Chlorobaculum tepidum TLS: one gene and its partner. The protein of the gene in region 2 interacts with the protein of the main gene of each other region in a pairwise test. Links are inferred from orthologs where the notes say so. Each region holds a gene or a part of one and is shown on either strand. Other genes may lie near its edges.

The links. The genes of interacting proteins can lie anywhere in the genome.
Region 1: the proteins of dnaE (region 2) and AYT24_RS06260 interact in binary tests that used the Escherichia coli proteins (3 or more experiments, as listed by UniProt). The link is inferred for Chlorobaculum tepidum TLS from one-to-one orthologs.

What each region holds. Positions count from the first base shown.
Region 1 is NC_002932.3:1,294,734-1,298,136, forward strand. What follows is about bases 194-3,154. They hold AYT24_RS06260 (pyridoxal phosphate-dependent aminotransferase), read right to left. Parts: upstream 2,274-3,154; coding sequence 1,113-2,273; downstream 194-1,112. Other genes in these bases: AYT24_RS06255 (hypothetical protein), read right to left, coding at 234-1,064; AYT24_RS06265 (2Fe-2S iron-sulfur cluster-binding protein), read right to left, coding at 2,427-3,154. Outside these bases: AYT24_RS06250 (CPXCG motif-containing cysteine-rich protein), read right to left, coding at 1-78; more of AYT24_RS06265, read right to left, coding at 3,155-3,161; rRNA maturation RNase YbeY, read right to left, coding at 3,317-3,403. UniProt on the Escherichia coli protein: Shows aminotransferase activity with methionine and histidine as substrates, and to a lesser extent also with phenylalanine.
Region 2 is NC_002932.3:802,198-806,702, forward strand. Bases 1-4,063 are described here. They hold dnaE (DNA polymerase III subunit alpha), read left to right. Parts: upstream 1-314; coding sequence 315-3,863; downstream 3,864-4,063. Other genes in these bases: AYT24_RS03920 (glycosyltransferase family 4 protein), read left to right, coding at 1-170; trxA (thioredoxin), read left to right, coding at 3,963-4,063. In the rest of the region: more of trxA, read left to right, coding at 4,064-4,292; trxB (thioredoxin-disulfide reductase), read left to right, coding at 4,380-4,505. UniProt on the Escherichia coli protein: DNA polymerase III is a complex, multichain enzyme responsible for most of the replicative synthesis in bacteria. This DNA polymerase also exhibits 3' to 5' exonuclease activity. The alpha chain is the DNA polymerase catalytic subunit.

The DNA of each region.
Region 1 (3,403 bases), 490 kb from region 2 along the record:
CGCCAAGAGATCGACCAGCACCTCGAAACTCTGCGCGCAGTATGGACACTGCACCAGCACTGTTTGTTCAATTTCCATGATCGGCCTCCGGACTCTGTTTGGTTATAACATGGACTTGCCCCTGTGCAAAACTGAGAAAAAGCAATCCACTATTCACTAATATTCACTAACCATCGGCAAGCGTCAGTTGGTTTCTTTCCAAATTTCGGAAGAAACAGAACTGAAAACGCCACTCAGTTGAAAATGACATGAACCTTGTCCTTAAACTCGAACTTTAAACCCGAGTCTTTTCCAGACCTGCGGGCAAAGTCCCGGTCGGACAAACCGTCATATTTTCCTGTAAGAATATCCCGGTGCGTCATCAGCTGATCGAAATCCATTGCATACAGCGTAATCGTGTTGTCGGCACGGTAACTCGCATCGCTGCTGATGACGCGCCCGTCAACGACAACGTCAATCTCAAGTTTCATCCCTTTCAGAAAAGCGCTTATCATGTCGAGCATCTGCTCCTTCTCCTGCGTACTGACCGGCTTTTTAGCCACCTCACCCCTGGAAGAGCTGTTCAGCATTGCCTCCTTGTTGATGGTGAGTTCCGGATTTGCTCCCCGTTTCATGGTAAAGGTAAACCAGGTCTCAGGCTTCTGGACTACCGTGCTGTCGGATTTGACGGCGGTGCTGTCTGCCGTGAGTTTTTTGCTCATCTTCTGCACATTTCCGATTCGCACTTTTTCTATGTCATCGAAGGCATACGTGACAATGAAACCGCTGCCACTACTGTTTTCGACCTTCTTGACGTTGACAACCTTGACATCAGGGCCAAATTCAGCAGACATCTCCCTGAGCTGGTCTTTTTTCGGCAGTGCAGGAAGGCCCTCGCCTTTTTCTTTCATAATCCCCGACAACATCTCACTGAAGAGCATCTTCTCTTCGATAGTACCGCTTCCGTCCTTGCGGACATGAACCGTCGTGTGCATCTGAATGCAGCCGCAAAGAGCTAGCGACAGGATAATGAAAAGCGGCCTTGTCAATTTGACGATGCTCTGGAGTAGCGCTGTATCAGCCATTATTTTCAAGCCCCCATTCTGATGGATGATTACGCGAAATTGTTGAATTTACCTGAGCTTCAGCAGTTTCTCGCAGGCCGCTTCGAGCACATGGCTTTCCTTGGCGAAACAGAAGCGGACGAGATTCTCGCCGCCGCCGTCGTGGTAGAATGCCGAGCCGGGCACCGAAGCGACACCGGTTTCGCGCAGAATGTGCATCGCCTTTTCCCGCGCCGTCGCGCCGGGTAAGCGCTCCGTGCCGGCAAGCACGTAGTACGCGCCCTGCGGCACATGCGGTTCGAGTCCAGCCTCGGCGAGCGCCGCGCAGAAAAGATCACGCCTGACCTCATATTCGGCTGCCAGACCATGATAGTAGTCGTCGCCAAGCAAGCGAAGCCCCGCCGTAACACCCACCTGAAGCGGCGATGCCGCGCAGACATAGAAAAGATCGTTGAAATAGCCGATGGAGGCAGCCCAGCGCGGGTCGCATAGCGCATAGCCAATACGCCAGCCGGTAACGCTGAACGTCTTCGAGAGACCGGAGATAGTGATCGTACGCTCCCTCATGCCGGGCATCGAGGCCATCGAAACGTGCGAAAGGCCGCCGAACACGAAGTGCTCGTACATCTCGTCAGTGAAAACAAACAGGTCGTGGCGGATGGCAAACTCCGCCAGCAGCGCCAGTTCGTCGCACGAAAAGACCTTGCCGGAGGGATTGGCGGGCGTATTGATGAGCAGCGCTTTGGTCTTCGGTGTCACTGCCGCTTCGAGGGCTTCGACGCGGAACGACCAGCCGTCCGACGGATCGAGCGGCACGAACAACGGCACAGCCTCGACCGCCCGAAGCGTCGAGACGTGGTAGCCGTAAAAAGGCTCGAACACGATCACCTCGTCGCCGCGATTGAGCAGCGCCTGAAACGCGCAGTACATCGCGCCCGTCGCCCCGGCGGAGACGACCACCTCGCGCTCGGCGTCGAATGCCACGCCGGTGAAACGGCGCTGCTTGGCGACAATCGCTTCGCGCAGTTCGCGGATGCCAGTGTGATGCGTATAGATGTTCGCCCCCTGCATCACCGCATCGGCGGCCCCTTGCAACACCACCGGCGGCACCGGCGTATCGCAAACACCCTGCGAAAGATTGATCCCACCCATGCGGGCGCACTCGATCGACATGGCGCGAATATCGGACTGCATGACCAGCCCGCAACGTTCGCCAAGACTCAAACCCATGGTTACTTCCAGAAAAAGGTTATGGCAATCATGATCATTCAAAGAGCACCGGCAAACCGGATGCTCGATAAACCTGTTGCCAACAAAAAGCCCCCGGCGGTTCAGCCGGGGGAGGGTAGAAAAAATCGGAGCTAACAGCCTGACGATGCCCGCTCAGTCTTTAGCCGGCGGCTGTACGGTGATCGTCACCTTTTCGAGCGACGCCGTAGCCTGGGGCTGCTGCGGCAGGAACGGCAGAGAGAACGGAAGTTTGGGCAGCGAGAACGGAAGCTGCGGAAAGGAGATCGACGGAAGTTGCGGCAGCGAAATCGAGGGCAACTGAATCTGTGGCAGTGGAAGCTTGGAGATCAGATCCGCGATCTGCTCCTTGAAGGGAATCGGCAGCGCCATCGGCCCCTGCTGAATCGCCTCGACGACGAGTCCGGCGGCACCCTGGATGGACTCAATCATATCGCCAAGAGCATCCTTGCCGCCCATCTCGCCGCGCTGGATGCGACCGATGAGATTCTGCACGCCCGGCACGATCTGCTGCGCGGTGTCCTTGCCCATGTCGGCGGCGTAACCGATAAGCTGGAAAGGATTGCTGAACACCATGCGGCGCACCTCTTCCGGACGCGAAAGCACCTTCACCGTGCCCTCCTTGGCAATGGTGGCCTGGCAGGCCATACGGCCCCCAGCGGCTATCTGGCGCGGTGACAGGAACGCCTTCTCGACATCGGTGAGAGGAGCGAGGCAGTCCGCGCCCTCCTGAACGGTGATGTAGCAAGCCTGGCAGAGACCGTGGCCTCCGCAAACGTATCCAACATGAGCGTGATTCAGCCTGGCAGCCTTGCCGATCGTCTGACCAACGCTCGATGAGGCCGTTTTGTCGTTGATAATGAGATTCATTGCCGTAAAAATTTTTCATTAGCAGAGCCTCCGCGCATCGCCATCAACGGTGAGCTGAACGGCGCAGGGAACTAAATGCGGGGATTTTATGAGGATAATTTAGTAAAAAATTCTATCCCCGATACAACGATCAGGTGTCGAACGACAGGGAAATATCAGTGCCTGAGGCGATAAAGATAGTGATCCTCCCGAAGGCTCATCGCTGCTCGCAGTTCACTAGTTTCGTCGTCGTAGCCCATGAG
Region 2 (4,505 bases):
TCGATTTCATCAGGGCGATCCACAATATTGGCACGATTTCACGAATTGCGTGCAGGCGTGAATTCGAGCAGCGCTTTACCCTCCGTCACATGGTTGACAATTATGAAACCCTGTACCGAAAAGTCATTGCTGCTTCATCGGCCACTGATTCACTCTCTTCGCTGCCATAGCCAAACAATGGTCAGGAGCTACCTCTCGAAGCTCAATTTTGATCTTGCAGGAACGGCTCGAAAAGTTATTATGATGGATGACGTGCCGGGACGGAGGATGATTTCCGCGCCGTCCGGCGATTGCAACCTGACTTGAGAAGCGCCTTGGAGTTCGTTCATCTTCACACCCACACCCACTATTCGATGCAGAGCAGCCCGATCTTTCCGGGCGATCTTTTCGCGGCCTGTAAAAAGCAGGGTATGACGGCGGTTGCCGTGACCGATTACGGTGCGATGTTTAACATGCCGGAGCTGTTCGGTCAGGCGAAGAAGGCTGAGGTGAAGCTGATCATGGGGGCGGAGATTTATCTGGCTGGCACCGGCTCGCGTGACAGCGGCAAACCGGCTACGCTCATCCTGCTCATTCGCGACGACATCGGTTACCGCAACATGTGCGTCATCCTGTCACGGGCAGCGCGGGACGGCTTTTCCAACGGGTTACCGCACGTGGATCGCTCCGTGCTCGAAGAGTGCCGCGACGGGCTGGTCTGCCTCTCGGCGGCGCACTCCGGCCTGATTGGTCGCGCGCTGCTCTCCGGCAATGAAACCGAAGCTGCGAATTTCGCGAACTATTATCGCGATCTTTATGGCGAGCACTTCTACCTCGAACTCCAGAAGCATGGTGCGCCGTACGAGGAGCAGCTCGTGCCGGGCACCATCCGCCTCTCGGAACAGCTCGGCATTCCGCTCGTGGCGACCAACAACGTGCACTACCTCGACCGGCGTGACTCGGGCTGCTACCGCGCCATGATCGCCAACCGCACCAAGCAGCGGCTCAACAGCCAGAATCTTCAATGCCTCCCAGGCCACGAGAACTACTTCAAGTCGGCTGCGGAGATGAGCTTGCTCTTCGACAACGCTCATGGCGAACTCGACAACACGGTGAAGATTGCCGAGGCCTGCTCCTACACCTTCATCAACAAGGATCCGCATTTGCCGAAATTCCCGCTTCCCGAAGGTTTCGACAGCGAGAAGGAGTATCTGCGCCACCTGACCTGGGAAGGGGCAAAGGAGAAGTACGGCGCAGCGGATGGCACAATTCCGGAGGAGGTGAAGGCGCGCATCGAACTGGAACTTGGCGTCATCGAGAAGATGGGTTACAGCGCCTACTTCCTGATCGTCAGCGATCTCATCGCCGCGTCGCGAAAAATGGGCTACTCGGTCGGCCCCGGACGCGGCTCGGCGGCGGGCAGCATCATCGCCTACCTGACTGGCATCACCCGGATCGATCCGTTGAAGTACAAGCTGCTGTTTGAGCGCTTCCTCAATCCGGAGCGTATTTCAATGCCCGATATCGATATCGATTTTACGCCGGTCGGCAAGCAGAAGGTTCTCGATTACACTGTGCAGAAGTATGGTGCAGAGAGCGTGGCGAAGGTTGTCGCCATCGGTACGCTTGGCGCAAAGGCGGCCATCCGCGATGCAGGGCGCGTGCTCGACGTGCCGCTCAAGGCGGTCGACCAGCTCGCCAAGCTGGTGCCGTCGAGGCCGGGCACGTCGCTCGAAGACGCCTTCCGTGAGGTCAAGGAGCTGAAGCGGCTCGTCGATACCGATCCGCAGTACCAGCAGCTCGTGCAGTACGCGCGGGCGATGGAGGGGCGGGCGCGTAACGTCTCGATGCACGCGGGTGCGGTGGTCATCACCGATGGCGCGCTCGAAGAACAGGTGCCGCTCTACGTTTCCAACAAGATTGAAACCGAGGAGCGCAAGTACGCCGACGAGTTCGATCAGAACGACATCGACGGCACGAAGGCCGAAAGCAGCGACGAGAAGCAGGTCGTCACCCAGTTCGACAAGAACTGCATCGAGCAGGCGGGCCTGCTCAAGATCGACTACCTCGGCCTCGAAACCCTCGCCGTGATCGATGAAACCCTGCGGCTCATCAAGAAGCGCCACGGCATCGACATCGATCTCGAAAAGGTGCCGATGGATGACCGCAAGACCTTCCGCATCTTTCAGGAGGGCAAGATGGCCGGCATCTTCCAGTTCGAGTCCTCCGGGATGCAGAGCTACATGATGCGCCTTCAGCCAACCACCATCGGCGACATCATCGCCATGAGCGCCCTCTACCGTCCGGGCGCGCTCAACGCCGTGATCGACGAGCACCGCAACGCGGTCGATCTGTTCATTGACCGCAAGCACGGTCGCGAGGAGATCGACTACATGCACCCGATGCTCGAGGAGATTCTCAAGGAGACTTACGGCGTCATCGTCTATCAGGAGCAGGTGATGCAGATTTCGCAGGTGATGGGGCGCTTCTCGCTTGGTAAGGCGGATAACCTACGCAAGGCGATGGGTAAGAAGGATCCGAAGCTGATGCAGAAGTTCAAGGAGGAGTTTGTCGAGGGCGCGGCGAGCATCGATGTCAACAAGGCGCTCGCCACGCGCATCTTCGACCTGATGGCCGAGTTCGCGGGCTACGGTTTCAATAAGAGCCACTCGGCGGCTTACGGCGTACTGGCCTACTGGACGGCCTATCTCAAGGCGCACTACACCATCGAGTTCATCACGGCGATTCTGAACAGCGAGATCGGCGACACTGAGCGCATGAAGCATCTTACCGACGAGGCCAAGGGGTTTGGCATCTTTATGCTTCCGCCGTCGATCAACAAAAGCGACGCGCTCTTCTCGGTTGAAGAGCACAAGGGGCGGCCTTGCATCCGCGTCGGCCTTAGCGCTATCAAGCAGGTGGGAGGGGGAGCGAGAGCGGTGGTGGCTGCGAGACTGCGGCGCGATGGCAAACCCTTCCTCAACCTTTTCGATCTAACCGCCTCGGTTGATCTTCGCGCCATGAACCGCAAGGCGCTCGAATGCCTTATTCAGGCCGGAGCGCTCGACGAGATCGATCCCAACAGGGGTAAGTTGCTTGCCAACGTTGACAAGGCGATCAAGTTCGGGCAGATTCAGAACAAGGCGGTGACGCTTGGCCAGGGAGGCTTTTTCAACGATGACTTCAGCGACGGGCAGGCGGGCGTACACTATCCCGACCTCGACAACGCCGAGCCGATGCCGGAGAGCGAGAAGCTTCAGTACGAGAAGCGGCTGGTCGGCTTCTACCTGAGCCACCATCCGCTCGACCGCTTCCGGCGCGACTGGGAGGCCTTCGCCAGCCTCACGCTCGACAAGCGCGACGTGACGCCGTCAAAGCTCTACAAGGCGATTGGCGTGATCGTTTCGGTCAAGCCCTATCAGGATCGCAAAGGCAAGCAGATGCTCTTCGGCGTGCTTGAAGATTTCACCGGCAAGGCGGACTTCACGGTTTTCGCCAGCGTTTACGAGCAGTATCACCATATGCTCAAAACAGACGAGGTGGTGATGCTCAGCGTTGAAGCCGAGGTGAAGGACGGCGGCCTTAAGCTGCTGGTGCGCGAGGTCGCGCCGCTCAAGAAGGTGCGCTCCGCACTGGTCAAAAAGGTGGTGCTGCGTATCGATGCCGACGACGCCAGTCAGCTCGGCAAGCTGCAACAGGTGCGCGAAATTTTCGAGAAGCACAAAGGTGGCACGCCGGTCGATTTCGAGGTGCGTGCCACCATCGGATCGTGCAACGAAACCCTGAAGCTCTTTGCCCGCAACACGCCAATCGAGGCCGATGACGAGGTGCTCGACCAGCTCGAAGAGATTCTCGGGCCGGATAATGTTAGAATTACGGGATAAATTTCAGGCATTTGTTGCCAAGTTGCATTTTATTCAATTATATTTGCACAGAGTAATGGTATGTCTCTTATCAATTGTTAACCCTTTATTTGAGAACTTATGAGTGGAAAATATTTCGAGGCGACTGACCAGAATTTTCAGGCAGAAATTCTTAATTCCGATAAAGTTGCGCTGGTCGATTTCTGGGCTGCATGGTGTGGTCCGTGCATGATGCTCGGCCCGGTCATCGAGGAACTTGCCGGTGATTACGAAGGCAAAGCCATCATCGCCAAACTCAACGTCGATGAGAACCCGAACACCGCCGGCCAGTACGGCATCCGCAGCATTCCCACCATGCTGATCATCAAGGGTGGCAAGGTTGTTGACCAGATGGTTGGCGCTCTGCCTAAGAACATGATCGCCAAGAAGCTCGACGAGCATATCGGCTGATCTTCCATCCGTTTCTATTCTTTGCTATCCCGGTTCAAGCCGGGATAGTTTTGTTATAATCCCAACCCTACCTCCCGGAGACAAACGATGGACAAAGATATCAGGGACGTCGTCATCATCGGAACCGGCCCTGCCGGATATACTTCTGCCATTTACACCGGACGGGCCAATCTCAAGCCGCTGGTCATCGAGGGGCCCCAGCCCGGCGGGCAG